4 regions of the Halolactibacillus sp. JCM 19043 genome follow, and region 1 is predicted to be linked to each of the others. Evidence: riboswitches for the same ligand, from Rfam matches in the RefSeq annotation. Region 1 holds a riboswitch; each other region holds the start of a gene.
The links. A riboswitch is a leader RNA that binds a small molecule or an ion and turns the genes downstream of it on or off. The one in region 1 is predicted to bind S-adenosylmethionine.
Positions count from the first base shown of each region.

Region 2: it holds a riboswitch for S-adenosylmethionine, as region 1 does, so the genes downstream of both, JCM19043_RS08580 (PLP-dependent aspartate aminotransferase family protein) here and JCM19043_RS01870 (OsmC family protein) in region 1, are expected to answer to the same signal.
Region 3: it holds a riboswitch for S-adenosylmethionine, as region 1 does, so the genes downstream of both, JCM19043_RS09095 (methionine ABC transporter ATP-binding protein) here and JCM19043_RS01870 (OsmC family protein) in region 1, are expected to answer to the same signal.
Region 4: it holds a riboswitch for S-adenosylmethionine, as region 1 does, so the genes downstream of both, JCM19043_RS07210 (AMP-binding protein) here and JCM19043_RS01870 (OsmC family protein) in region 1, are expected to answer to the same signal.

Region 1 is NZ_BAXD01000002.1:30,056-37,698, reverse strand. Features, by position in the region: gene JCM19043_RS01900 (ABC transporter ATP-binding protein) at 1-403, shown strand, start outside; gene JCM19043_RS01895 (iron-hydroxamate ABC transporter substrate-binding protein) at 405-1,352, shown strand; partial or broken gene JCM19043_RS01890 (FecCD family ABC transporter permease) at 1,468-2,468, shown strand; gene JCM19043_RS01885 (iron ABC transporter permease) at 2,465-3,472, shown strand; gene JCM19043_RS01880 (GNAT family N-acetyltransferase) at 3,554-3,994, shown strand; gene JCM19043_RS01875 (methyl-accepting chemotaxis protein) at 4,058-5,404, opposite strand; SAM riboswitch class I at 5,631-5,729, shown strand; gene JCM19043_RS01870 (OsmC family protein) at 5,823-6,263, shown strand; gene JCM19043_RS01865 (mechanosensitive ion channel family protein) at 6,364-7,155, opposite strand; gene JCM19043_RS16220 (hypothetical protein) at 7,321-7,473, opposite strand; gene JCM19043_RS01860 (sulfite exporter TauE/SafE family protein) at 7,449-7,643, opposite strand, start outside.
Region 2 is NZ_BAXD01000015.1:3,606-11,248, reverse strand. Features, by position in the region: gene JCM19043_RS08595 (ABC transporter ATP-binding protein) at 1-55, opposite strand, end outside; gene JCM19043_RS08590 (ABC transporter permease) at 52-888, opposite strand; gene JCM19043_RS08585 (aliphatic sulfonate ABC transporter substrate-binding protein) at 901-1,875, opposite strand; gene JCM19043_RS08580 (PLP-dependent aspartate aminotransferase family protein) at 1,946-3,724, opposite strand; SAM riboswitch class I at 3,847-3,953, opposite strand; gene JCM19043_RS08575 (ATP-dependent Clp protease ATP-binding subunit) at 4,089-6,521, opposite strand; partial or broken gene JCM19043_RS08570 (protein arginine kinase) at 6,536-7,603, opposite strand; gene JCM19043_RS08565 (UvrB/UvrC motif-containing protein) at 7,605-7,643, opposite strand, start outside.
Region 3 is NZ_BAXD01000016.1:28,358-36,000, forward strand. Features, by position in the region: gene JCM19043_RS09070 (metal ABC transporter permease) at 1-241, opposite strand, end outside; gene JCM19043_RS09075 (metal ABC transporter ATP-binding protein) at 257-1,012, opposite strand; gene JCM19043_RS09080 (arsenate reductase family protein) at 1,255-1,611, shown strand; gene gcvH (glycine cleavage system protein GcvH) at 1,661-2,101, shown strand; gene JCM19043_RS09090 (TlpA disulfide reductase family protein) at 2,162-2,578, opposite strand; SAM riboswitch class I at 2,715-2,828, shown strand; gene JCM19043_RS09095 (methionine ABC transporter ATP-binding protein) at 3,025-4,050, shown strand; gene JCM19043_RS09100 (methionine ABC transporter permease) at 4,043-4,708, shown strand; gene JCM19043_RS09105 (MetQ/NlpA family ABC transporter substrate-binding protein) at 4,751-5,563, shown strand; gene JCM19043_RS09110 (hypothetical protein) at 5,768-5,959, shown strand; gene sufC (Fe-S cluster assembly ATPase SufC) at 6,319-7,098, shown strand; gene sufD (Fe-S cluster assembly protein SufD) at 7,121-7,643, shown strand, end outside.
Region 4 is NZ_BAXD01000010.1:58,907-66,549, reverse strand. Features, by position in the region: gene JCM19043_RS16000 (AAA family ATPase) at 1-457, opposite strand, end outside; gene JCM19043_RS15995 (ABC transporter ATP-binding protein) at 448-843, opposite strand; gene JCM19043_RS07225 (cell division protein FtsQ) at 845-1,675, opposite strand; gene JCM19043_RS07220 (MurR/RpiR family transcriptional regulator) at 1,913-2,725, shown strand; gene JCM19043_RS07215 (hypothetical protein) at 2,722-2,910, opposite strand; gene JCM19043_RS07210 (AMP-binding protein) at 3,080-3,580, opposite strand; SAM riboswitch class I at 3,691-3,793, opposite strand; gene JCM19043_RS07205 (VOC family protein) at 3,847-4,245, opposite strand; gene JCM19043_RS07200 (VLRF1 family aeRF1-type release factor) at 4,471-5,280, shown strand; gene JCM19043_RS07195 (hypothetical protein) at 5,374-5,736, shown strand; gene JCM19043_RS07190 (sugar phosphate isomerase/epimerase) at 5,640-6,209, shown strand; gene JCM19043_RS07185 (immunoglobulin-like domain-containing protein) at 6,268-6,921, opposite strand; gene JCM19043_RS18145 (MATE family efflux transporter) at 7,350-7,595, shown strand; gene JCM19043_RS16800 (MATE family efflux transporter) at 7,570-7,643, shown strand, end outside.

The DNA.
Region 1 (7,643 bases):
ATTTAAACAGCGACCGATTGATTCACTTTCGGGTGGTCAGCGGCAACGCGTATGGATTGCGATGGCCTTAGCTCAAGAAACAGACATTATCTTTTTGGACGAACCAACGACTTACCTCGATATGGCTCACCAGCTTGAAGTATTAACTTTACTTGAAAAATTGAATCAAACAGAAGGACGGACGATTATTATGGTATTGCATGATATTAATCAAGCCGCACGTTTTTCTGATTATATTGTCGCCTTAAAAGATGGTGAGATTATAAAAGCGGGTACACCAGAAGATATACTTACAAAAGATGTGTTAAAAGCCGTCTTCCAGATTGATGCAGTGATTGGCACCGACCCAACGAACAATAAGCCGATGTGCTTAACTTATAACTTATTTAAAGGAGACTACTAACATGAAAAAACTACTATCCATCTTTATTTTATTCACAGCCTTAATTCTTTTTGCGGGATGTAATACCAACGAGGAACAAGCTGAAGACTCAAATACAAACGATCAGACTGATACCAGTACGCCCGAAGAGACAAACGAGACATTCTTATATGAATCAGAAACCGGATCTGTAGAAGTACCAACAAACCCTGAACGTGTAGTTGTCTTATCAGGTTATACCGGAGATGTATTAAAACTTGGCGTCAATGTTGTCGGAGTGGATACATGGTCTAAAAGTAACCCTACTTTTGAAGAAGAACTGCAAGATGTTGCGGAAGTATCAGAAGACAATTTAGAAAGCGTCATTTCATTAAACCCTGATTTAATTATTGCACTCTCGACGGTAAAAAATTTAGATCAATTAACAGATATTGCACCTACAGTCACTTATACTTGGGGAAAGCTTAATTATTTAGACCAACATATCGAAATCGGGAAATTATTAAATAAAGAAGAAGAAGCAACCACTTGGGTCGAAGACTTTAGATCACGCGCAACAGCTATTGGTGAAGAGATCAAAGCAGAGATCGGTGAAGATACAACAGTCTCAGTCATTGAAGCATTTGGGAAAGATCTTTACGTCTATGGTAACAACTGGGCACGTGGGACGGAAATTCTTTATCAAACAATGGATTTAAAGATGCCTGAAAAAGTAAAAGAAGATGCACTTGAATCTGGTTACTTCACATTATCACAAGAAGTCTTACCTGAGTATGTAGGTGATTATCTTGTCTTAAGTAAATACCAGGAAGCAGACACAGCATTTGAACAAACAGACACATTTAAAAATATTCCTGCCGTACAAAACGGCAACGTGATTGAGATGCAAGGAGAAGGTGCGTCATTTACTGACCCGATTACGTTAGAAAAACAACTCGCCTTCTTTAAAGAAGCTTTCCTAACGAAATAAACCAAAGCCATCTTCTCAATCGAAACAGCTATGGTTTACTTATACGATTTGGTACACTAACAAGGGAGTGCGTCTATCGCCTCCCTTGTTAAACTTTCAGAAAGAGTTGATCGATATGCTAGATACCTTCAAAGGATTATCTAAAAAAAGTCATCTATTGCTTGGTCTTAGCTTATTCATTGCTATGTTTTTTATAGCGCTCCGTTTTGGTGCTAAAGATGTGATTCTTTCCGATATCTTTCTTGCCTTATTTACTAATAAAGCTACAGATGCCGTTCTTGTCTTACGTGACATAAGAATTCCACGTGAAATAGGGGCCGTTCTTGTCGGTAGTGCGATGAGTGTTGCTGGTGCCATTATGCAGGGAATGACCCGAAATCCGTTAGCCGATCCTGGCTTGCTTGGATTATCGGCAGGCGCATATCTTACGTTAAGCTTATCGGTTGTCTTATTACCAAGTGCCTCAATGTGGTTGACTTTGATTATTTGTTTTGTCGGGGCAGCTCTTGGGGCACTGCTTGTCTTTGGACTAACAATGACCAAAAAACAGTCCTCGGTTTTCCGAATGGTTTTAGCTGGGGCTAGTATTTCAACATTACTGTATGCGATAAGCGATGGGATCGGCCTCTACTTTAATCGGTCAAAAGATATCGCCTCCTGGACAGCTGGAGGACTGATTGGAACCCAGTGGTCACAGCTATGGACGATTGCTCCGTTTATCTTTTGCGGGATTGTGATTGCGATGTTTTTCTCTAAGCAACTGACGGTACTAAGTTTAAATGAAGATGTCGCTATCGGACTCGGTCAACACGTCACCCAAACAAAAATCATCTTGTTTATCATTGTTATCGTTTTATCAGGCGCATCGGTTGCTTTAGTCGGGAATATGACTTTCCTCGGATTGATGGTGCCACACATTGTACGTGGAATGATTGGCCGAGATTACCGTTATATCCTGCCGTTCTCAGCCTATACGGTGCGATTTTCATGTTGCTTGCTGATACACTTGGCCGGACGTTAAATGCGCCCTTTGAAACGTCGGTTGCGGCAATTATTGCGCTAATTGGTTTACCTTTCTTTCTTATGATTGTTCGACGAGGAGGACACGGCCTATGAATAAACAACGTATAATAAAGCAACGTATATTTCTCGTTATATTCGCTCTCCTTTTGGTCTCGACTATGCTGATAGCTATAAATGCCGGTACCGCTAAGATTCCTATCAACCGAGTGATACAAACGTTTTTAAATAATGGGAGCTTTAACGAACAGTTTATAATCTTTAAGCTTCGGCTTCCTCGAATTTTTATTACTGTTTTAGCCGGGATGGGACTGAGTTTATCTGGCGCTATTCTCCAAAGTTTAACGCGTAATGATTTAGCGGATCCTGGGCTGATTGGCATTAATGCTGGGGCCGGTGTCTCGATCAGTTTATTGTTTTTATTTATTCCTCTTGAACCAGGTCTGTTTACTTACATTGTTCCACTTGTGGGGATGTTAGGCGGGATGCTGACAGCTGTATTAATCTACCTCTTCAGTTATGAACGTCATCGCCCGTTAAAACCTCTCCGGTTAATTTTAACCGGCGTCGGTGTTTCTACTGCTTTATCAGGATTAATGGTTGTGATTATTTCTAGTGCCCAGCGAGAAAAAGTTGATTTTATCGCCAAATGGCTCGCAGGGAACATTTGGGGCACCGATTGGCCGTTTGTTTATGCCCTGTTACCGTGGCTAATCGTTTTCGTACCATTAACTTTTATTAAGGCACAAAAGTTAAATATCTTAAGCCTTTCAGAAGGTGTAGCGATTGGTTTAGGGGTCGCAATTAAAAAAGAGCGATTACTTTTACTTTTGAGTGCGGTAACTTTAGCCGCATCAAGTGTAGCAGTGACAGGGGGAATTAGCTTTATCGGCCTCATGTCTCCGCATATGGCTAAACGTTTAGTTGGCCAGCGCCATCAATTATTTTTACCGCTTACCATGTTGATTGGTGGTTGGTTATTACTAGTAGCTGATACACTTGGTCGCAGTCTGATTAACACCATTATTCCTGCTGGTATTATTGTGTCCATTATTGGTGCTCCTTATTTTATTTACTTACTATTAAGAGACGTTGATTGACACGTTGGTTCATGATGAAACGAGCACTAGACAGATCGATCACTCATCATGATATAATCATAGGAACACCAGAAAGGATGGATGCTATTGACACGTATTACAACACAATCTGCCCTGCAACACGCTTTTAATATTAGACGACACGTGTTTATTGAAGAACAACAGGTACCAGCAGCTATCGAATTTGATCAGTATGACCGGTTAGATGCGGATTGTCTCCACGTTTTAATCCGCCATGACACGGTACCTGCCGCCACTGGACGGGTACGGTTTATCGGTCAGTCAGCTAAGCTTGAGCGTATTTGCGTATTAAAACCATACCGTAAATATGGTCTCGGTAAACAAGTGATTGCTGCACTTGAAAAAATGGCTCATGAAAAGAAACCTAAACAGTATCTCTTGCATGGCCAAACACACGCCATTCCGTTTTATGAACGCCTTGGATATAACGTGGTTTCAGAAGTCTTTATGGAAGACGGTATTCCGCACGTGGAGATGGTTAAAAAGATACTCAACGACTAGGACTGATTTTCATATCCACAAAGAAAAGAGAGGACGTTCTAGTAAGAACCTCTTCTCTTTTCTTTAGACTGTTTGTCGTTGTGACTGTAAATGGTTAATCATTTTGTTAATATGTGCCGATAGTTGTTTTGAAATTTTCCTTGTTTTTTCAAGCGCAACTTGCTGTTTCGCTTCTTCCTTACCGACATTTGCTAAAATATCATGACTTGATTCATGTAATGCATCGTGTTCTTTTTCAACTGCTTGCCAAATGGGGGTAAGAACCGGATCGATAATTTCTAACGCTTGATAATAGTGACCAAAAGCACAGTGATGACTGTCCGTTTGAATGGGTAGCCGTTGATTTAACTCTACAATATCAGACAATGTATCCAGCCAGTGTTCGTGCTGTTTCAGTGCTGAAGTCAAAATGTGTATCAGTTCTTCTGGTTGAATCGGATTATTTTCACTTAAAAACTGCTGATAAGCTGCTTGATTTTGCTGAATAATATCAACATCTAATGTTCTCATTTGTTGGCGGACTAAATCCAGTTCACTCATTTGACCCATTAATCCATCCATCATTTTCGCTAACTTCTCTTCTTCATCGACTTTCCCTTTCACCGCATCGGTGACAGACGTCGCTGAGCTACTCACTTGTTGAAATGACGCCACAAAGGATTCCATATCTATTTTAATGTGATCAATCGCTCCATAGTTACCCGAAAGACCTGCCGTCACTTGTTCGACAGCGTTAGGAATCTGCACCATCGATTGATTAATCATCGTTAAACTCTCGACACTATTGTTTGATACATGTTCAATTTCTTGTTTAAATGTCTCAAATTCTGTCAGCGATGTTTTCGTATTCTCAGCGAGCTTCCTAATCTCATCCGAAACAACCGCAAAGCCCTTTCCTGCTTCTCCTGCACGTGCCGCTTCAATAGAGGCATTTAGTGCAAGTAAGTTCGTCTGATCAGCAATCCCTTCGATGACCTTGACAATCTCGCCAATCTTTTCAACTTTGGCAAGTAACTGATCTAAATGCGTATTGACTGTCTCATTCCCCTTAGTCACTTGGAGACAAATATCTGACATTCTCTTAATATGTGATAAGCTTTCTTCTGTCGTTAAAGTCACTGCCTCAATTCGTTCGAATATATCTTCTGCCCGGCTCACATTCTCTTCAATAGTAGTTTCAATCTCAGACATTGTTGCGGTGACCTCTTCAGTGAAAGCGAGATTATCTTCTGATTGGCGTTTTAATATATCACTGACATGATGAATCGCATCTTTCACAAAACTGAGTTCGACTTCTACTTTTCCAAGTCCTGCCGTTGAACCAATCATTTGTAGTAAATATTCACGCGAATAATGTTCTAGTGACGTGATTGTGTGTTCTACTTTATCTTTTCGTTGTTTTCGTTTCATCCCTAACATAATTCCCCTTCTTTCTTCTTATTTATTTTACTATCCTGTCTGTTTTTCTTTCATACCATAGTAATATCGACCGATTCCCCTAAAAAATAAATACTTTTGCAATTCTTAACAGAAGGTCTAAATCAGAAAAAAACGGGCTACTTTCATTTTCATTTACATAACTACGTTGACAAAGTAATCATAATCGTGTATATTTACTGAAAATTCATACTTTTACAACCCATCAAGAGAGAGGGAGGGACTGACCCTGTGAACTCTCGGCAACCGCTAGTGATAGTAAGGTGCCAATTTCAGAAGCAAACGCTAAAGATGAGGAGGTAGACAGATCAACGGATTTTACGCCCTTCTCTTTTTTAGAGAAGGGTGTTTTTCATAGGGTTGTAGGAGATGAAAAAAGGTGGAGAATATTATGGCAACACAAACATTTACCGCAACATCAACTTTAGAGGATAAGTTTTTAGTCAAGAATACCGCACGTCAACATACTGTTTTCGTCGATGAACCTGAGTCCCTCGGCGGAATTGATACAGCAGTCAATCCAGTGGAATTGTTACTCGCAGCACTTGGTTCTTGCCAATCGATTGTCGCTCCAACGTATGCTGAGAAGTTTGATATTGATTTAAAAGGGTTTAAAGTTGAATTAGAAGGCGATATTGATTTGGATGGTTTCTTTGATAAAGCGGATGTCCGCCCTGGCTTTTATGATATCCGCGCGACGTATCATATTGAAACGGATGCCGGTGAAGAGAAAGTTAGTGACTTTGTCGCTTTCCTTGAAGCGCATTGCCCGGTTGAGGACACGATTGAAAATACCGTCGCTTTCTCATCAACATTCCATATTAAAAAATAATCTCTGTGCATAACGCACATCACCTAGAGCTCATAACGATATCTATAGAAAACAGCTTGGGGATTATTCCCCAAGCTGTTTGTCATTCAAATCTTTTATTTTACTCATTAGTCATATTAATATCCATTGTAGGATAAGGGATACCAATGTTTTCGCGGTCAAAGGTAACTTTGACTTCTTCTAATACGTCATAATAAACCGTCCAGTAATCTTCTGCTTTTACCCATGCCTTAACAGCGTAATCAACAGAAGAGTCGCCATGATTAGCTAGACGTACGAATGGTTCTGGGTCTTGCATAACTAATTCATGATTAGTGATAATCGTTCTTAACACTTGTAGTACATGTTGATTATCCGCATCATAGCTAACACCAAACGTAAAATCAACCCGGCGCGTACTATTAACGGAGTAGTTAGTAATACCAGCGTTAGACAGATTTCCGTTAGGAATGAAAATCATTTTATTATCTGCCGTCACAAGTTCTGTATAAAGAATTTGAATCGCTTTAACTGTACCGCTGTATCCAGCTCCTTCGATATAATCGCCGACTTTAAACGGGCGAATCGTTAGGAGTAAGACACCACCAGCAAGGTTGGCAAGGGAACCCTGAAACGCTAAGCCAATCGCTAAACCTGCCGCACCTAGAATAGCGACAAATGACGCAATCGGAATACCTAAAATACCGACAACTGAAATTACGAGTAACACTTTTAATACCGCACTTATTACTGACTGTAAGAACGGCTTTAGACTATCATCGAGTTTTGACTTTTCGATCTGACTGCCAATGACTTTAACAACAGCCTTAATGATGGCTAAACCAACAATTAATGTAATGATGGCTAACACAATTGGTTTAGCAATATCCACTAAAAGATTCATCCAATCCATTTTCTCATCTCCTTTGATATATAAAGCATGACTATTGTAACATGTTTCCTGCGTTTATACATGTTATCAACAACTCCTGATTGAAGTCGCAATGGTTCTCGACATTATAAAAAGGGCGTAAAACTCGATATTTCCTATTTTTTTCGACCAATCACTTCATTCTATTTAAACAAATAAATAAATCGCCGAAATCACCGTAGTCACAAAAATAAACACCCGATACGTTTCTTCTTTAATAATAGACACAAGCCAAATGCCAACACGTGTCCCAGCGAAGATAACCGGTAAAAGAATCAGGCTAATAATAGATGTTTCCATTCGATTGATTGCCACACAAACACATGGAAAGGTAACTTAAACATGTTCAGTAGAAGAAAAAACCACGCTGTTGAGCTAATCATCTTACGTTTACCAATCTGTTTACTTAAAATATAAATCGCAAAGATAGGACCAGCCGCATTACCAACCATCGATGAAAACCCACTTAC
Region 2 (7,643 bases), on a different contig from region 1:
TAATGGCCGTCATACCATTAAATGTACGGGTGAGGCGATCAACGGTTAAGCTCATTTACTTCTCCCCCTTATTTCTGTGTCTTGCCAGTGAAGCAACCTTTGTTCTACAAGCTTTAGGCCGCCATCGGTTACTTTACCGATGATTGCAAATAAAATAATGCTGACTAGAATCGTATCGGGTTGTAGGGTGTTTTGTCCTAAGACAAGCAAGTAGCCTAATCCTTCACTTGCCCCCATCAGTTCTGCCGCAACGACAAACATAAAGCCAAGACCGAGACCGGTTCTGATGCCAGTAAAGAAGGACGGTAAGACGGCAGGTAAAATAATCTTCGTGATTTGACTACGCTTTGATAAGCCAAACACTTTACCGACTTCAAGCCATTTTCTATCGACGGTGACAATACCGGCGAGTAAATTTAAATACACTGGGAAAAAGACCCCAACCGCAATCATCGTCACTTTTGACGTTTCCCCAATCCCCATCCATAGAATAAATAGCGGTACCCAAGCGAGCGAAGGAATCTGTCTGAGCGCTTGGATAGTTGGATCAATGAACTTTTCAAGTAATGGCCAGAAACCAACAAGGACACTTAAGATAACGGCCGCTCCGGTCCCAAATACAAATCCGATTGTGACACGTGTGAACGTCGCTACGATATGTGGTAAGAGTTCACCACTTTGATACAATGCGATGCCTTTAAATAGAACAGCACTCGGTGCGGGAAGTTGGTAACTTTCAAAGACTCCGATTTGACTGAGCACTTCCCATATTAAGATGATGATCACTGGAAACACACTGCTAATCATCAGTCGTTTAATGAGGGGTGTTACACCGATTTTGTTTAGTTGAATAGTCGGATATATAGATTGATTCACCTCTTTTGCCATAAATTCTCCTCCCTAGTTGATAACGTCTTCTGCGATACTTGGATGAATTAAGCTGTGAACGACTTCCTCTAAGTCATGTTCTTCATCAATGACTTCGCCTGCCTGCAAGACTTTACCCGCTTCAATAATATGTGCGATATGCGTATCACTAGGTACGGGCTCAGAAAAGTCATTCCGTTCAAGTTGACGGGCGGCAACTTCTTTTGAGATATCAGCTTTCTCACTTATCAGTTCAATCGCTTCTGCTTCATTTTCGATAATCCATGTTCTTGCTTTTTCATATAGGCCAATCACTTCCGCTACATAATCTGGATACGCTTCTAAGAAGTCACTGCGCACATTAAGGAAGCCATACGTATTAAAGTCCGGTTCTCTAAAGAACAATTCCGCTTGTTGGTCGAGTTCTAACTTGGCCATATGCGGATCAAGTCCAGCCCATGCATCGACTTGGTTTTGTGATAAACTTACTGCCCCGTCCCCGTGTTGGAGGTTGACAAGCTCAATATCACTTGCGGTTAACCCGTATTCATCGAGGGCGCGTAGTAAGAAAATATACGGGTCTGTTCCAATCGTTGCGGCGACTTTCTTTCCTTTTAAATCTTCGACTGACTGGATCTCACTGTCTTTATTCGTAACAAGAGCGGTCCACTCTGGTTTTGAGTAAATATATACTGTTTCTATGGGTGACCCATTTGTTTTTGAAATAAGAGCGGCAGCACCAGCGGTTGAACCAAAGTCCACACTGTTAGAATTTAAAAACTCTAATGCCTTATTACTGCCTTGACTGAAGGCCCATTCCACTTCAATGCCTTCTTCCTCAAACAACTCTTCCGCCCAACCAAATTCATGTAAGACTAAACTCGTCGGTGAATAGTGCGCATAATCTAAACGGATTTTTTCTGGTGTTCCTTCACCTGCTTCTGACTGATTACATCCAACCAGTGTCAGTGTTAATAAGATAAGTCCAACAACAATAATTTTTTTCATTACCTATCGTCCCCTTTATTTGGTTAATTTTGATTATTTCTGTTCTTTTAGTCTATACGCTAGCTTGACGTCAAATTTCACATTGGTAAGTCACAACCGAACCTCGAAGGCGCTGGGCTTCTTTAAAAGTACAACGGTTATGAACAACCTCTAACCCGGCTTGTTTAGCGATGTGACACGCCTCGTCATTCACAACACCTTCTTGGAGCCAAAACACTTTCGGTTTTACTTGGATAGCTTCTTTCGCAATACCAACGGCCGCTTCTGGCGCGCGGAAGACTTGAACAATATCTATCGCTTCTGGCACACTTTGAAGATCCGGATAGGATATTTCACCTAAAATCGCCGTTTCTCGTGGATTGACCGGGATGATTTTATAGCCGAGTCGCTGCATTTTCTCCGCTAAACGATAACTCGGTCGCTCCTTTTTACCGCTTAAGCCTACAACCGCAATCGTTTTAGGCTTTACTTCTCCTTTCTCTGTCTTATGACTCGATGATAATGACCACTGGATGACCGCTTCATCATTAATTTTAATCGATCGCGGTCCATCTAATTCAATCCCGGTGGCAATTGTTAGAGCACGGTCTAAATCATGAATTAAGTCATCAATATGTTCGAGACCGACTGAGAGACGAATCAAGTCGTCTGTGACCCCGGTTTGTTTCAGTTCTTCTGTTGATAACTGTTGGTGCGTCGTGGAAGCAGGATGAATAATCAGTGATTTCGCATCGCCAACATTAGCAACATGTGACCATAAACTCACCGCTTCAATGACCGCTTTCCCTTCCTCTCGTCCGCCTTTAATGCCAAAGGTAATAATGGAGCCAAAACCATTATTCAGACGTTTTCTCGCTGCCACGTGAGATGGATGAGACGGGAGACCCGGGTAATTCACCCAATCAATCGCGGGATGTTTGTCTAAATAAGTGGCTAACTTTAATGCGTTCTGATTGTGGCGCTCCACTCGGAGGTGTAACGTTTCTAATCCTTGCAGTAAGCGAAAAGCCGAATCAGGACTTAAACACGCACCGAAGTCTCTTAAGAGTTGTACCCTTAATTTAACCGAGAAGGCAAGTCCACCAAACTCATTCGCATACCGAATATTGTTGTAACTTGGGTCAGGCTCGGTGAAGCCTTTAAATTTGTCCTGTTGCCACTTAAAGCGTCCCCCATCAACGACAATGCCACCCACCGTTGTTCCATGTCCACCAATCCACTTCGTCGCTGAGTGAATCACGATATCGGCGCCCTTTTCAATTGGCTTAATTAAGTAAGGTGTCGCAAAGGTGTTATCAATAATTAAAGGGATTTGATAGCGATGAGCAATCTCACTGACACCTTCTACATCAAAGACATCTAAACTTGGATTGCCAATAATCTCACCGAAAATCGCTTTGGTCTGGTCATTAATCGCTGCTTCAAATCCCACTAAATCATTTGGTTCAACAAAACGCACCGTAATTCCATAACGTTTTAACGTTGTTTTAAATAAATTGTATGTCCCACCATACAGATTAATTGCTGCGACAATCTCATCACCTGATTCACACAAATTAAGAATTGTTAAGGTAATGGCCGCCATACCAGATGACGTCGCCACAGCGGCAACACCACCTTCTAGTAAGGCGACTCTTTTTTCAAAAGCATCGACCGTTGGGTTGCCAATGCGGGAGTAAATATGACCGGTTTCTTCTAAGCTAAACAGTCTTTCGGCATGGGTTGTGTCTTGAAAAACAAAAGATGTGGATTGATAAATGGGGATCGCCCGCGCGCCAGTCGTTGGATCAGGCGCTGTCCCTCCGTGTAAAGATAGTGTGTCAAGTTGATACGTATCTTGATTTGTCATCTGTCATTCTCCTCTTCGCATATTTTTTAAATGAAGACAAAAAATTGTTATACCTAAGGGCTAAAACAATAAAAAAATGCCCTTTAAGCAGCTTGGATGCTTAAAGGACACGTCCTTAATAGAACTCATCATCCAAAGCAGTTACTGCTTTGCTGGTAGGGGCACCTTAGCATAAGCCAGGTTGCCGTGAAGTCGTAGAGCCAGATCTCTCGTTCACTCTTGATAATTGTTTATAAAATTTTGAATAAACTGATTATAACACAAAACACCAACGTGTCTAGTCTGTTTTAAAAGTTTTTTTGTTGAGTAATTAAAAAAAGAGCTCAATCACTTGTTTTAACAAATGATTGAGCTTAACACTTCCTTAACTGTTTAAAATAATGAACTTACCTTTACTGTTGAGACCAATCCGGGTTGTTTCACCTTTTTTAATCTCTTCCCGAAGTAAAGCTTCTGAAAGCAGATCTTCGATATTTTTTTGAATCGAACGACGAAGTGGTCTCGCGCCGTATTCTGGATCAAAACCTTCTTCTGCAATTTTTTCAATCGCCTTTTCAGACATCGTAAAGTCTAAGTCTTGTTCGTTTAGACGTTTTTTCAATTGATCCAACATTAATGTCACAATATCTTTCATATGTTTCTTCTCAAGTGAGTGGAAGACAATCGTTTCATCAATTCGGTTTAAGAACTCTGGACGGAACGCTTTCTTTAAAGCGTCGGTCACTTTTGATTTCATATCTTTATAATCACGCGTTTCATCTTCTAAGTTAAAACCAACAAATTTGTTTTGTTTTAACTCACTGGCACCAACATTAGATGTCATAATCAGCACCGTATTTCTAAAGTCAATCAGACGACCTTTAGAGTCAGTTAACCGTCCATCTTCTAATACTTGAAGTAGAATGTTAAAGACTTCTGGGTGCGCTTTTTCAATCTCATCCAATAACACGACCGAGTAAGGCTTACGACGAACTTTTTCTGTCAGTTGACCGCCCTCTTCATATCCGACATAACCTGGAGGTGAACCAACAAGACGTGACGTATTATGTTTTTCCATATACTCACTCATATCAATGCGAATCATCGCATCCTCATCACCAAACATCGCTTCAGCTAAGGCGCGTGCCAGTTCCGTTTTACCGACACCCGTTGGTCCAAGGAAAATAAATGAGCCAATTGGACGTTTCGGGTCTTTCAGTCCTGCACGTGCGCGACGAATCGCTTTTGATACGGCATCGACCGCTTCTTCTTGACCAATCACACGGCCGTGTAACGTTTGTTCTAAGCTTAAGAGACGGTCGCTTTCATCTTTTGTCAATGATTTGACTGGGACGCCTGTCCACGTTGAGACAACTGTCGCAATATCGTCTGTCACAACTTCTGAATCTACTTGCCCTTGTTTTTCTTTCCACTTACCTTTTGTTTCTTCTAATTCCTGACGCAGTTTTTGTTCCGCATCTCTAAATGAGGCCGCTTTTTCAAACTCTTGTGATTGGACTGCCGCATCTTTTTCTTTTTTAGCCTCTTCTAAACGTTGTTCCAACTCTTTTAAGTTAGGTGGTGCGGTATATGAGCGAAGTCTTACACGTGACCCAGCTTCATCAATCAAATCAATCGCTTTATCCGGCAAGAACCGGTCGGTAATATAACGGTTCGATAAGTTAACCGCCGCGTCAATCGCTTCATCCGTAATCGTCACACGGTGGTGCGCTTCATAACGATCGCGTAAACCTTTTAAGATTTGAATGGACTCTTCTACTGTCGGTTCATCGACTTGAATCGGTTGGAAACGCCGTTCTAAGGCAGCATCTTTTTCGATATGCTTACGATATTCATCTAATGTTGTGGCACCAATGCATTGGAGTTCACCCCTGGCAAGAGACGGTTTTAAGATATTTGAAGCATCAATCGCTCCTTCAGCACCACCAGCACCAACAAGTGTATGCAGCTCATCAATGAATAAGAGGACATTTCCTGCTTGACGGATTTCTTCCATGACTTTTTTCAAGCGATCTTCAAATTCCCCGCGGTATTTTGTACCCGCTACTACTGTTCCCATATCTAGTGTCATGACGCGTTTGTCACGTAACAACTCCGGAACATCATTGGAGACAATCTTCTGTGCTAAACCTTCTGCGATAGCGGTTTTACCGACACCCGGTTCCCCGATCAGCACCGGATTATTCTTAGTTCGACGGCTTAGTACTTGAATGACGCGCTCAATTTCTTTTTCGCGGCCAATAACCGGATCAATATGACCTTCTTTAGCGATCACCGTTAAGTCACGAGCTAAGGAATCTAATGTCGGTGTTTCAGCCGTATTATTTTGTGATTGACGGCCGTTGCCTTTACGATTTGATTCAGAAGCACCGAGTAATTGTAAGACTTGTTGACGAGCGCGGTTGAGACTCACATCTAGATTACGTAGTACACGTGAGGCGACACCTTCATCTTCTCTAATCAAACCAAGTAAGATATGTTCTGTCCCAACATAGCTGTGGCCAAGTTTACGGGCTTCATCCATTGATAACTCAATGACTTTCTTTGCACGCGGTGTATAGTGAATCGTTTGGGATTGTTTTTGTCCTGTACCGATTAAAATCTCAACCTCTTCTTGAATATCTTCAAACTTCAGACCAAGAGATGTTAAAGCTTTTGCCGCAATCCCGTCGCCTTCTTTAATGAGTCCGAGTAAAATATGTTCTGTTCCTATATTCGTATGTCCTAAGCGAATCGCTTCTTCTTGCGATAGCGCAAGGACTTTTTGGGCGCGTTCAGTAAATCGTCCAAACATCATCATTGTTTCCTCCTTTAGTGATCTTTCTCTAACGTTAACCGTTCACGAATCATTGTCGCCCGTTTCTGGTCACGTTCATATTGATTTAAGTGGCGTTTAGCATACTGTTGTAAAAAGGCTGGCTGGGTTAGAACCATCAGCTCACTTAAAATCGTTTTTGATATATCTGTTATATACTACATCTATACCCAATCTAACATCGGATATACATTTTGCGGCTTCTTTTGATTCAATCAATCGGCTATATTTAAGCGTACCATATGATCGGTAGATCCGATCTTCTAACTCGACACCCGATTGCTTCGTCAATACTTCTCTGACAGCACGCTCATGTTCAATCAGTTTTGCGATAACACTTGATAAGTTATCAATGATATCTTTTTCTGTGCGGCCAAGCGTGACTTGGTTCGACACTTGGTAAATGTTACCAATCGCTTCTGTTCCTTCTCCGTAAATGCCTCTGACAACAAGACCAAGCTGATTAATGGCTGGGATCATTTTCTGCAATTTATTCGTCATTGACAATGCTGGTAAGTGGACCATCACCGACGCACGCAGCCCTGTGCCTACATTGGTAGGGCATGTTGTTAAGTAGCCGTATGTCTCATGAAAAGCATAGCTTAACTTACTTTCAATCGCATCATCAACTAAAAAGGCTTCTGTTAATGCTTGTTCAAGTTGTAAGCCTGGGAAGTAGAGTTGAATTCTTAAATGATCCTCTTCATTTACCATAATCGATAATTGTTCATTCGTTGATAACAGGACCCCACTATGATTGATATGTTCAACGAGATAGGGACTGATTAAATGTTTTTCTACTAAGGCACGTGTATCTAAGGCACTTAAATCAGGCAATGACAAGAACTGCAAGTCTTCATAATGACTCATCGTTTCACCGACAAGCGCCTCCGTAACATGATGACTTACTTTCTTTAACGCTTCTGAAGAGGCTGTTAGTGGGAAAGGACTATCGCTTAAATTACGGGCTAAACGAATGCGTGTACTTAAGACAATATCATCAGCCGGCCCACCTTCTTGCATCCAAGGCTAATCGCCCGGTCAATAAAGGATTGAAGTGACATCTCATTCAGCCTCCCCTACGTTGGGCTCGGTTTGTTCCAA
Region 3 (7,643 bases), on a different contig from region 1:
CTCCAAAGATAGAAAAAATTGTCCCGGACGTAAAAGGGGTAATGACAGCTAATCCGTATTTTTTATCCATAAACAAACCAAAAGCAATACCGGCTAAAGTCACATGACTCAAACCGTCAGCAATTAAGCTAAGGCGTCTCACAACGACAAACGTACCAAGGAGTGGCGCAATTAAGCCGATGATTAAACCTGTATAAAGTGTCGTGCGCAAAAACTCAAACTCAAAAAATTGACTAAGCAAACTCACTCACCGTCCTTAATGATTGTGGGTCACGATATTTAAGTCATGACCATAAAATGATGAAATCCGTTGTTCAGATAAATTATGAAACGCTTCTGTATCACCATGAAAATGGATTTCTTTATTGAGACAAGCAACGCCATTTGCATGACTTGTCATCGTGCCAATATCATGGGAGACAAGGAGAAGGGTGATTTTTTTCTCGTGATTTAATTTCCCTAAAAGTTCGTAAAACTTTTGAACGTTTTCCGTATCAATCCCAACAGTCGGTTCATCTAAAATGAGAAATTCCGGTTCACTGACTAAAGCACGGGCAATAAAAATGCGCTGTTGTTGACCACCTGATAAGTCACCAATGTTTTGATTGATGTATTCTGACATACCAACAAGTTCAATGGCTTCTTTTACTTTCTCGCGATGTTTTTTTGTGAAGAACTTCAAGTAACCGATTTGTGCCGTTAATCCCGTAGCGACGACTTCTTTTACCGTGGCAGGAAACCCTCGATTAAAGGCATTAGCTTTTTGTGACACAAAGCCAATCTTCTGCCAATCTTTAAACTTATTAGCAGGTGTTCCGAATAACTCGATCGAGCCATGTTGCGGTGTTAACACACCGAGTAGTAATTTAATTAATGTTGTTTTACCGCCACCATTTGGTCCGACAAGACCTAAAAAAGCCCCGCGAGGAATCGAGAGGTTCACATCTTTTAAAGCAATCTTGTCTTCATAGGCATAGCGTATATTTTTTAATTCAACGATGGTGTCTGTCATTGTATTTAAGCTCCTCTATCTATTATATAAAAGCACTTTGTGATTGTTCGAAACGTAACCATTACTAAGTGTAACCGAAACAAGCATGAATGTAAATAAGAATTGTTACGGTTTAGGTTTAAGTTAATCATAATAAATGCTTTGATGTCAATGAAAGTGCATTAGAACAAGCGAAAAGGTGGAAAAACGAAGCAAGAGACTTTATACTAAAGAAGGAGAAAAGAGAAAGGGTGGGGATTCATTTGACAATGACGTTTTATTGTTATCCAAAGTGCGGTACATGTAAAAAAGCAAAGCAATGGTTAGAGGCTAATGGTGTCGCTTATGATGAGCACCATATTGTAGAAGACACACCATCAAAAGCAGTGATGATGGGGCTAATCGAACGAAGCGGACTAGATATTAAAAAATTCTTTAATACGAGTGGCCAGAAGTATCGTGAATTGAATTTAAAAGATAAATTACCTGATATGACGCATGAAGAGAAAGTCGATGTACTCGTAAGCGATGGGATGTTAATGAAACGTCCACTTACTTATGATGACCAACATGTGACGGTCGGTTTTAAGGAAGAACAATTCGAACAAACATGGAAATAAAGCAACATAAGCAGCAACAAATTCGCTTAAATGAAAGAGGGAATGATAAATGACTTTACCAAAAGATTATTATTACACAGATGAACATGTGTGGTTAAATATTGAAGATAACTTAGTTCGTATCGGGGTGACTGATTATGCGCAAGATGAACTAGGTGACGTTGTGTTCGCTGAAATCAGTGAAACTGGTGAAACAGTGAAAGCGAATGATACGTTCGGTAATGTTGAATCCGTTAAAACAGTATCAGAACTGTATGCACCAATCAACGGAGAAATCGTTGAGGTTAATGATGTATTAGAAGATAAACCTGAACTGATTAATGTGTCACCTTATGATAAGGGTTGGTTGATTGTCATTAAGCCAGATAATATGGAGGATGTTAAAGCACTTATGGCAAGTGACGCGTATAAAGATTTTCTGCGGGGCGTTACTGAGGACCATGTTGCTTTAAACTTGTCACACATCAATGATATTGATTTAACGAAGTAATCTGATCATAAAACACGCCTGAACATTAGTCAATACTTCTAATGAACAGGCATGTTTTTCTTAAAGATAGGCACTAATTGCCTCCATTAGACTAGGAAAGCTTAAGTTCTGGCCCCATTGTTTAACGATATGACCCTGTTGATCAATTAAGACCGTCGTTGGTACACCTAAACAAGTGTAGTTGAGATATGTTTCACGACCATTATCTACAAGAGTTGGTTGTTTGATAAAGTTATTTTTGTAACGAACGGCATCATCGTGATGCCTTTCTCTACCAGTGACATTAATGGTAATCATCGCTAATTTGTTTTGGTCCACGGTTTTGAATAATCGCTCTTTCATCGGCATATCCTGACTACAATCAGGACACCAAGAGGCCCAAAACGTAAGTAACACCATTCGCCCGCGCAAATCACTTAATGTAAGATGGTCGTCTTTATCAATATAGGGAAGCGTAAAATCTGGTGCAGTTGTCATATATATCAATCATCCTTTCAAACTGTTGTATACTCTCGTGATTAATTAGTATAACATGGACAAAATATTGTGAAAACTTATTGACAGCATATTTTTAACGTGCTATTATCACCATTAACCAATTAAATATTTAAGACTCTTATCAAGAGAGGTGGAGGGACTGGCCCGACGAAGCCCGGCAACCGTTAAATACAAGCTGTATTTAAAAAGGTGCCAATTCCTGCAAAGCGTAAGCTTTGGATGATAAGGGAACGCTTAAACGTAAGCATATGATGCCAGCGTCTTTTTGTTCTCTTATTAAAGGAGAATAAAGGGGCGCTTTTATATTGATTGAAATAGTGTTTGGTTGATAATTTAATCATTAAACCATCGCGTATTCGGTTAAAGAGAGAAGAATGAATACCGTTATAAAAAGAATGAATATTTAGATATTAGGGGGAAGTCACATGATCGTCATTGATCAGTTATCGAAAGTTTTTAAAACAAACGAACATGAACTAAAAGCCGTAGATGATTTAAGTTTATCGATTGAAAAAGGTGAGATTTTCGGCGTGATTGGTTATAGCGGTGCTGGTAAAAGCACTTTTATTCGCTTAATTAATCGCTTAGAAGAACCGACAAGTGGGACAGTAGAAATAGAAGGACAAAATATCACTAGCCTATCAAAACATGAATTACGGGTGAAACGCCAGGAAATTGGCATGATTTTTCAGCACTTTAACCTGTTGTGGTCGCGCACCGTTGAAGAAAACATTGCCTTTCCATTAGAAATTGCCGGGACATCAAAAGCTGAAATACAAACGCGTGTGCAAGAATTGATTGATCTTGTTGGACTAACAGGTAAAGAAAAGAATTATCCGTCACAACTTAGTGGGGGACAAAAGCAGCGGGTTGGTATTGCACGAGCACTCGCAAATAAACCGAAAGTATTACTTTGTGATGAAGCAACATCGGCTCTTGACCCAGAGACAACCGACTCAATTTTAGCTTTGCTTGTTGATATTAATGAAAAGCTCGGTTTAACGATTATCCTCATTACCCATGAAATGCACGTCATTCAAAAGATTTGTCATAACGTAGCCGTAATGGAAGCGGGACGTGTGGTTGAACAAGGAAATGTCCTTGAAGTCTTCTCACACCCTAAAAAACCGGTGACGAAAAAGTTTGTTGAACAGGTCATGGGTAAACCAGATGAAGAACTCACCGATGATGTATTAATCGAACATATTTCAGATGGTCATGTACTAAAGTTAACCTTCGTAAAAGAAACAGCCAATCAAGCGATTATTTCAGAGGTAGCTAAACATTATGACGTTGATATTAATATTATTCAAGGAAACATTAAACAAACACAAGAAGGAGCTTACGGCTCGCTTTATGTAAAAATGACAGGGGACTTACCAGCAGTGGAACAGGCGATTCAATTTATTCGATCAACATCAGTCGATGTGGAGGTGATCACACATGGCTAATTTATTTCCAAACATTGATTGGATGGATCTTTTATGGGCAACAGGTGAGACACTTTATATGACACTTGTCGCTTTAATAGGGACGTTGATTTTAGGTACGATCCTAGGTCTATTCATTTATTTATCCGCGCCGGGTAACTTGTGGGATAATAAAATTGTTTATTCAATTACCGCTGGATTTGTGAATATATTTCGGGCGATTCCTTTTATTATTTTAATCTTTTTAATTTTACCACTCACCGTCTTTTTATTTGGGACGTTCCGCGGACCAACAGCCGCATTACCTGCATTAATTTTAGGTTCTGCGCCGTTTTATGGTCGCCTCGTTGAGATTGCTTTACGTGAAGTTGATCACGGTGTAATTGAAGCAGCGAAAGCGATGGGGGCAAAAACATCGACGATTATCTTTAAGGTGTTACTAAAAGAATCGATGCCAGCGCTTGTTTCAGGACTGACGGTAACGGCGATTGCTTTAATCGGTTATACCGCCGTCGCAGGATCGATTGGTGCTGGGGGTCTTGGTGATTATGCCTACTTCTACGGCTTTACTCGTCGAGATATGGATATCGTTTATGTCTGTACACTCCTGATTGTATTAATTGTATTTATCTTTCAATTTATTGGCGATGTTATTACGAAAAAAATTGATAAGCGCTAATGAGCTTATTCATATATTAAAAAAAGAAAAGGGGATTTCATGATGAAAAAAATTGTAACTTTATTTTTACTTGTCTTGTCACTTGGATTTTTAGCTGCTTGTGGAGAAGAATCAGCAGAGAATGAAATTAAAGTCGGGGCTACTTCTGTGCCTCACGCAGAAATCTTAGAAGAAGCGCGTCCATTGCTAGAAGAAGAAGGTATTGAGTTAACGATTGAAACGTATACAGATTACGCATTACCAAACGAAGATTTATCACGTGGAGAATTGGATGCCAACTACTTCCAACACATTCCATTCTTTGAATTATCTTTAGAAGATCATGGTTATGACTTAGTTAATCTAGCGGGCATTCACGTAGAACCTCTCGGTGTGTTTTCAAAAGACATTGCTTCAGTAGATGATATTGAAGAAGGAACAGAAGTGATTATTAGTCGTAACGTACCTGACCATGGGCGTATTTTAGCACTCTTTGAAGCAAATGGTTTTATTACACTTGCCGATGATGTAGATAAATCCGCTGCTACAATCGATGATATTGTGGAAAATCCATTGAACCTTACGTTTTCTCCATCAGTGAATCCGGAATTCCTGATCGAAGCATATGAAAATGAAGCAAATACACTCATTGCTATTAATGGTAACTATGCGATTGAAGCAGGTCTATCACCGGTGGACGATGCGTTATTCGTAGAAGGTGCCGATTCCCTTTATGTTAATATTATCGCCGCACGTGCTGAAGATGAAGATAATGAGAATCTTCAAAAGTTAGTTGAAATCTTGCAGTCAGAAGAAATCTCTAATTTCATTAATGAAAAATACCAAGGCGAAGTTGTTCCTGTTGCCGGTGAATAACTGAACAATGAAATACAGACGAAAACGGAAGAATTCGTCTGTATTTTTATGTGCGCTGAGGTATGTTGAATAGAGCGGTTATTACTCGGTGAAATGAGGTCAAATCATGTCAAAGCACGTTTTTCATAGTAGGGGCAGCGTGCTATAATAATACTTGTATCAAGCAATAAATAAATTAATCAATAAGGGGACTTTTAAAACGAGATGGAAAAGCTCAATCTGAACTACACACCAGAAATGGAAAAAGCTATGCATCAAAATCACGGCGTGAATTTCACAGAATATGAAATGAATGTCGAGAAGCGCATGAAAGTGGAGCGAGAACGAGAAAAAAGTCATGAACAAAGTATGAAATTGATTGCTGAACTACAACAAGATATTCACCGAGATATGTAAACTCAATTAACATGAGTAAATGAGAAAAACCTCTGCGCTATTTAAATAAATAGTGTGAGAGGTTTTTCTTTATATTACCAAAAATAAGGCAATCGCTAGTCGTGATGGAGGCGTTAATTATTCAGAGCGTCGTTACCGTCGATCAGAGCAAAAATATTGAAAGATGTGGCAATGTTTGACTTACTCGGGAAAACGATATAAACTTTTTTTACGTTATTGTTTAAAAAGTGATGTTTTCGGTCTTAAAATCTTGCCATAATTTTTGAAATAGTTTAAGATTGTAATGAGTATAAACTGAGAATGAAAATGAGACTCAGTATCAGAATAACACGTAAGCAAATTACTTAGGAGGTATAGATATGAGTGGTTCAACATTAGAGATTAAAGATCTTCATGTGGAGATTGATGGGAAAGAGATTTTAAAAGGCGTTAATTTAACGATAAAAGGCGGCGAGTTCCATGCGATTATGGGGCCGAACGGTACGGGTAAATCAACATTGGCGTCAGCTATTATGGGACACCCTAAATATGAAGTAACAAAAGGACAAATCTTAATGGACGGTGAAGATGTTCTTGAGATGGAAGTAGATGAACGTGCAAAAGCGGGTCTTTTCCTAGCGATGCAATATCCGAGTGAGATCAGTGGGGTGACAACGTCAGATTTCTTACGGTCTTCTATTAATGCTCACCGCGAAGAGGGTGATGAGATTCCATTGATGAAGTTCATTAAAGAGATGGATGACGCGATGGATTATCTTGAAATGGATAAAAATATGTCACAACGTTATCTAAATGAAGGTTTTTCAGGTGGGGAGAAAAAACGTAATGAGATTCTGCAGCTCATGCTATTAAAACCAGCCATTGGTATTCTAGATGAAATTGACTCAGGTCTTGATATTGATGCGTTAAAAGTTGTATCAAAAGGGATCAATAAATTACGTAATGAAAACTTTGGTTGCTTAATTATCACACACTACCAACGTCTATTAAACTACGTAAAACCAGATTATGTTCACGTGATGATGCAAGGGCGCGTTGTAAAATCTGGTGGACCTGAACTTGTCGAACGTTTAGAGAGCGAAGGGTATGAGTGGATTAAAGACGAACTCGGAATTGAAGACGAAACTGTCGGCAAATAATATATAGGGGAGGAGGAATTTGATGTCTAACGATGTATTTACGTGTGACTATATAGAAAGTTATTCGAAACAACAACAAGAACCGGCATGGATGACAGATTTCCGCTTGAAAGCTTTTGAAACAGCTGAAACGATTGATATGCCAAAACCGGATAAAACGAAAATCACCCGCTGGGATTTTGACACGTTTGATCATGTGACCAATAACCAATCGGCTAAACAAATCGCCCTTAATGATTTACCTGAAGGGATTAAAAAGTTTATCGACATTGAAAAAGAACAAAACTTATTAATCTTACGTGATAATGTTCGTGAGTATGTCCACAGGAGTGAAGATTTGGCAAAACAAGGTGTGATTGTCACAGATCTTCAGACGGCGATTAAAGAACATGCGGATTTAGTGAAACAATACTTTATGACAGATGCGGTAAGCGTAAATGAACATAAGTTAACGGCTCTTCACGGAGCACTCGTTAATGGTGGGGCGTTTATCTATGTACCAAAAAATGTGATAGTTGAAGAACCAATTCAAACCATCTTTTGGC
Region 4 (7,643 bases), on a different contig from region 1:
TGTTTTCTTCTACTTGTTTTAATAATGGCTTAAAGTAACTTTCTGCTTCATCAATCGTCAGCGGCAGCGGCTGATCATGCCAATGCATCGCTCGAGCCATCATTGTGACCTCTGGCGGATACACACCTGCTTGTGAGAGTAAGGCATCATTTTCTAGCGCTTCCCGGACTGGTGTATGAGCTAGAACTTCACCCTCACACATTAAAATGACTTCTTCAGCATAACGGGCAACAAACGAGGCATGATGCTCAATCACAATAACCGTTTTTCCTTGTTGATGCAGCGCTTGTAATTGTTTATAGATGACCTCCGCATGAAAGGGATCGAGTTGACTGACCGGTTCATCAACAATGATAATATCCGGGTCTAAACTTAAAATCCCACTCAGCGCCAGTAAATGCTTTTGACCACCACTGAGTTGCCAAATGTAACGGTCTTTTAGATGACTTATGGCCATAAGTTCAAGCGCCTTTCTCCTCTTCTTTTAAAGTCACTCAGCCCAAAGTGCAACGGTGCAAAACAAGCGTCATCTAATACTCTTGGACTCACCAGTTGATTCTCAAAGTCCTGATACACATACCCAACGTGTTTAGATAACTCTGACACCGACACTTTTGTTGTATCATGACCATTAACGGTTGTCTTACCCGCATAGTCGCCCACATAGTAATGAGGAATAAGACCATTCAAACATTTACAGAGCGTACTTTTCCCACTACCGTTGCCACCCATAATCGCCACAAACGTCCCTTCTTTAATCGATAGCGTCACATTTTTAAGCTGTGGACTGTTCTGCCCTGGATAAGTGAAGGTCACGTCTGTCATCGTTAATTGATGTGTCATGTTAAACAACCTCCGAATAACCGTCAGTGTCTTTTCGTCCTTTGCGTTTGACCAAATAGCTAACAACAACAAGGGCGACAATGACCGGTATAGCCATCATTGGAAAGACAATCCACTCACCAAAACGGTCCACGAGCGGGGCTTCCCACTCCCAACCAAACGTCGTTTCTGATAAATACTCAAATAAGAAACTTAAACTACCGAGAACGACCGTCGCGAGTACAAACGGTACGGTAACAATGTCTGATAAGCCAAGTTGTAAATCATTCTTTCGTGGCTTCATCCCTAACAAAGGCTCAATCTTACCGTAGAGTCTTGGTACAAGGTATAGCGTGGGGAGTAAGGCGAACAAAATACCTGAAAACAGCACGTCGTTTAAAAATGCAAGTCCTTCAATCACGACAACACTTTCTGCCAAACCTTCGACCGCTTCTAATTCTTCAACCCCCACCCATACTTTTAAAATATCAACACTCATACTTATAAACTGGTGCAGGATTACACCAACCATCGCTCCAAGCGCGACTTGTTTTTTATTTTCCGGGTTACGGACACTGACCCCTGCAATAAAAATCGCCAGTGAAAAGGCGATAAACTTCTCTAACTCACCAATCCCACCAAACTGCCCTAGCATAATCTCACCGAAGATCACCTCACCTAAACTTGCGCCAATAGCCGCGTATAAGGGATGGAAAATCATCGCTAAGCTAAGAGGAATAAAAGCAAAGTACTCAACCGACAATTCAATCGGCCCTAAGTAAAACTTCGGAATAAGTTCGGTGATCATGTTAGATAGTCCGTAAAGCGACATCGACAAAATAAACACCATCATTTTTTGTGACTGTGTTAAAGTAAAGCGTTGATGTGTATTCAAATGAAACAGCTCCTTTAATTAAGTGATACGTTAAGTATATCGGTCGGAGATGAAGCTAGTATATGAGTCATGTAAAGACGCTGTAAAATATTGTGCATCTTTAAACATTATGTAAAGTTTCTTACATTCCCGCTTTTCACTGCACGGATTTTGCTATAATGACGCTACATACCGTTATGATAAGGAGCGAAATAAATGTTTAACTTTCCAACGAAAAACTTAACACCGAATCAAATGAAAATTGCCGACTACTTTAATAGACAGGCCCAACAAGCTCTACTTAAAACGGAAGAAGAAATTGCTAATGACTTAAAGATTAGTAACGCTACAGTGTCGCGTTTTTTTAAGGTGCTTGGTTACAGAAATTACAAAACCTTTAAACAAGCGCATATTCATAAGCTTTCTTCCTCTCCACAAAACAAGTTACAACAAGCAAAAGAAACCTCGTCGATAGGACCGATGAGGTTTCAAAAGTTACTCGATTATTTATACAAAACAGAAACAGGTCTTGCAAATACGTACGTGAGCCGCTTCGTTCATTTAATCAAACAAGCCTCAACCGTTCATATTTTTAGTTTTGGGGTCACGAAAGGATTGGGCGAATTATTGTTTTATCGCCTGCGCCGCTTAGCGATTCCCGTCGAACTTCACACTGAAGGAGGTAGTGAACTCATGGAGACGTTGTTGCATTTACAACCAACCGATACAGTCATTTTTTTCAGTTTCTCAAGATTGATCAATGAGACAAAGGCGTTATTACACGTCACGGAGAAAAAAAGCATCAAGACCATCGGCTTAACTGACCAAGATAATTTAGCAGACCAGTACCCGGCACTGCTAATATTTCTCACCGATCGCGGGAAGCCGAATGAATTCCACTCGATGATCGGACCGACGTATTTAATTGAACGTTTAATAGAAGCATTAATTAAAGAAACAACAGCTGAGACAACAGCCGAGGCTTTAGTGGCGTTAAGGTCAGAATTGAAGGCATTTTTACCACGTTAACCTTGCGCACACTGGCGCAAGAGTCCGACGAGCTTTTGTTGGTCAAACGCTAGTGCTTCTAACTCACAGTCTGCTTTCACTAAGCAGCCAAAAGTATCTTCATCTATTAATGCCACAAAACCCACTAAATGTTCTACTGTCTTCGCATGAATGGGGCCGATATATACACCAGCCGCTGGATCCATGCCAACCAGTAAAACAGTGGATGGGTGTACGTTAAAGCGGGAACGAGCACGGTTTCTTCAGTCTGAATTAAATAGTCATCTGAGAGTGTAACGAAACACTCAATATGTCCATGACAATAACACAAATGGTCCTCCCCGTCATATATAATGACCATCGGCTGACTTGCCCTTACCCAACTACATCAAGTGCTTGATTTGTTTGGGTGAGCTGATTCATATGTTCCGTAAACATGACCTGTTGTAACGTCGTTAGTCGGTTCACTTCAATCAACCGTCTTAACGTATAGTCTGTCACAATAATCTTAATCTGTTCTTTTTCTGCGATTTGTGTCACACACGCTGTTTCGTGATCACAAACGACCGCAATCGCACCTAAACGGATAATCGCAAGCAATGTCTGGTGAAACACCTTACCTGTTTTAAGTAAGACAAGGACTTTATCATCTTTGCAGATACCATTATCTTGAAAGATCCTACTATAGTTATTTACAGCTGCTTGAAAGTCACCAAAGGACATTGACTGACTTACCGGTTCTGATTCGATCAAACACGGCACGAATCCGTGCCCTAATTCCACATGCTGATCCATTAAATGAAAAACCGCATTCGTTTTTGGCGCATCGTCAAAGCGGTGATCTAATAACGGCTCTTTTAAATCGGTTCTTACCATCTCACATCATTCCTCTCTCTATACATTCGTATGAAACATTGTGATAAGAAAGGCGATCAATGACGAAAACACGCATCCATTAATTGAATGCGTGTTAATTTCATAACGAACATTCATCATTCAAAGCCTTCTGCTTTGCTGGTTGGGGCACCTTACTCATGTAGGTTGCCGTGAAGTCTTAGAGCCAGATCTCTCGTTCACTCGTGATAAACACCTATGCAGTTGTTTTAGAAAATTATAACATAAATTCCGTAATTGTAAAGAGGTTATACGCCAAAATACACAAGTTGCCAACTCACACCAAACTGATCATTAAACCAAACCATCTGTTGATGGCATTGATACGTATCTAATGGCATTAACACTTCTCCATTAACGGCTAAGTAATCATATAATCTTTTTAATTCTTCTAATGACTCACACTCGATCACAAGTGAAGTACTTGGAGTAAACGTGAAGGGATGGTCGACAATACTATCAAAACAAAGCACGGTTTGATTATGTAAGGTGATAATCCCTCGTGATACTTTATGTTGGTCTGCTTCTCTCCCGTGGCCATAGCGCATCAATTCTAATATTTCTGCCCCTTTAAAAGCCCCCACATAGAAGCGCATCGCTTGTTCTGCCTCACCTCTAAACATTAAACACGGATAAAGTAAAGTCATAATCATTCCTCCTACAAGTTACACATGTATTCTCCTGACGTTTCATCCACATGAAAATATAAACGTCTTTCTTTCCATTATAACGTAAAATTGTCAATGCCGCTTCAGCGTTTACGATATTTTTCAGAAAGATTAGAAAGATTACCCGTAAAATGTTTAACGCTTTCATATTTCGGTTAGATACAGGGTAAGGACAGAAAAAAATGATTGAATGGAGGCTTTTACATGACCATCAAGAAAACAATCAAAAAACTCGAAAGTTTATACTTAGAAAGTCCAGAAAAATTCTTTACAATGTATTTAAACACGGATCCGGCTGACCCTGACCAACAAGGTGGCGAATGGCGGATACATTTAAAAAATGGACTCAATCGTTTTGAAAAATACTTAGACACCGAAGACAATAAAGATGAATTAAAAAAATTCCAACAAGTAAAAAAAGCCGTCAAAGATTTCTTTAAAGAAAACGAATTAGATTTAAAGAAAAGCGTCATTATTATCGCAACACCGGATGAATTTGTTTACAGTGACATCCTACAAATACCGGTTGAAACGGAATTCTTCTGGGAAGAAATCGCGAAAGTTGACCAGCTCGTCAGACTGCATCAAGAATATCCAAAAGCAGGTGTCATCCTGACCCAAAAAGAAGCGATTCGACTTGTTGAAACAGAGTTAGGTAAACTGATTGACACCGTGGTCTATGAACTGGATTTAGATACAGAAGATTGGCGTAAACACCCTGCCGTTAACCGTAACCATACCTCAGCAGGGGCAAATGCAGGTAAAAGTATCAACTTGCGCGAACAATTTATTGCCCGATTTGAAGAAAACCGGAAACGTTGGTATAAATCGATTACCCCGATGCTTGATAAACTAGCGAAAGACCGTGAATGGGAATATATTTACCTCGTCGGTCCACACGAAGAAACACATGAATTAAAAGAATTGATGAATAAGCCCATCAATGCTTGTATCGATAAGAATATGTTAGATGAACACCATGATAAAGTCATTAAAGCCGTACACGACCTGTAATCGTGAGGAACTGCAGACATGCAGTTCCTCTTCCTATGTCATAACAAAACGAATGAATGACACATACTTCGAAATATATACAGGAGGTGCCTTATGCGCTTAGGTGGCTATGTTTTTGTTGATCATTTAACCCCTGAAACATGGGTGAATAAACATCTTGAAAAAGGTTTTAACAGTGCTGTCTTACCGATTAATCACACCAGTTCACAAACAGAGAGAAACGATTATGTCTCCCTAGCAAAAGAACACGATATCTTACTGAGTGAGGTCGGCGCATGGAGTAATCCGATTAGCTCAGATCTTGAGACGCGTAAAAAAGCCATCGATTATATAAAAAACAACTCGCCTTTAGTGATGAGATTGGCGCGCGGACGTGTGTCAACATTGCCGGTTCTCTCGGCGCAACTTGGGACGGTCCAGACTGCGAACATTACACCCAACAAACATTCGAACTGATTGCCAAAACTGTTCAGGACATCATTGATGATGTCAAACCAACACAGACAACCTATAGTCTTGAAATGATGCCTTATACTCCGCCAAGTGATGTATGGGACTATAAACAGCTCGTTGACATGATTGACCGCGACGCGTTTAAAATCCACTTTGATCCGGTCAATATGATTAATAACCCGAAACGCTATTACCGAAACCGACGTGTTATGTCTGACTTTATCGATGAATTAGGTGACTTAATTGTCAATGTTCACTTAAAAGACCTTTTACTAACGTCTGATTTAACCGTGCATTTAAAAGAAGTGTTGCCAGGTACAGGCCAACTCGATTACCCGATCTTACTGAAGAAGCTCGATACGTTAGACCCGGATTTACCTGTCATTATCGAACACTTACCTGACGAGATGAGTTATGATCTCGCCAGTCAATTCATCCGAGAAGTGGCATCAAAAAATAACCTCACATGGAAATAAGACAAGCTTAGTGCTTGTCTTATTTTTAAAAACATTTTTGTTATGGACCGACATGAAGTTACTTAATTAAAAACGGTGCTTGTAAGGTAAAAGATTCTCCGTAGTCAGGCGCCTGGATTGTTTTTACTAACCGATATTCCCCGCGAGCTAAATCTTCAACGGAAAAGTCATTGTCGTATCTCTCCCCTGCCGCGAGTTGAACAGCAATCTCAATGAAAGCTAAATCAAGCGGCACTTCGCGCCACACACCGTCATCATATTTTTCAAGCGCATAATCAACACCAAAGGTCACGCTCGTTTGACCATGATTGTGCAGCACCCACGTTGCTTCTGTACCTGTGTCGTGTTCTACTTCAAAGGCAAGGTCAAGTTTTGGTAAAACATTATAAAAGACAGACAAGACCCGGTCTGTCACCTCACCTGTAGGGGTAAGGCTTTCTAATCGATACAAATAAACACCTTCTAATTCAGGAATAGTCACGGTTGTAAGATCAAATGTATCGGCTACCTCGACATTATCAATCGTAACTTCTGTGATTACTTCTCCTTCGCTCACGTCATCACCAGATTCAAGTTGGCTGATGGTAACACGCACCGTTGTTGGTTCAGGTTCACTTTCTCCGTAAGCAAATAATTGAATAGCTTGGGTACTATTTTTCTCTTTATAACCTGAAAGTAATGTATAACCAACCTGATCATCGTTGTTGTTCATAAACCACTCCCCAGTTAACACCTCTTCCCCTAATAACTCAGCTAGCGCCTCTGGTTGATAGGCTTGGTTGATATAGGCTCAAAACTTGCTTCGAGCGCCTCGCCTCTTTCAACGCGGCTAAACAAATCTTCCTGGTTGATGTCGCCTAGGGGCGCTCTTGTACACCCTGTAAGAATCACGACAAGCCCTATAAGTCCTAACCATCGTCGTTTAACTAAACGTCGCTTCATTTATCTCATCCTTTCTAACTCATTCATGTCTGCATCTCTCGTTATATGAGTCGTTATCTAGAAGATTTTGTTACAGTTAAACGATTCCCATTTTCGACTTGATTAAACAAAGGACGAAACAATTTACACCCATCGTTGCTCATTCTATGTTAGAATGTTAACTTGTATACAAGTAATTATGAATCAGGAGTGAATATCATGTCTCGCACATTAAAATTAGATCAAACACCGATAGGAAAATTACTCTTTACCCTTGCGCTACCCAATATTTTTGCTCAAGTCGTCAACATGTTGTATAACATCGTAGACCGTATGTACATTGGACGGATCCCCGAAGTTGGTCCCCTAGCTCTAACAGGGGTCGGCATTGCTTTTCCAATCTTTATCATTATTATGTCGTTTAGCTCATTGATTGGGATTGGGGCGCCCGCAAGCCGCCATTAAAATGGGCGAAGGCAATAAAGAAGAAGCTGAGAAAATATTAGGTACAGG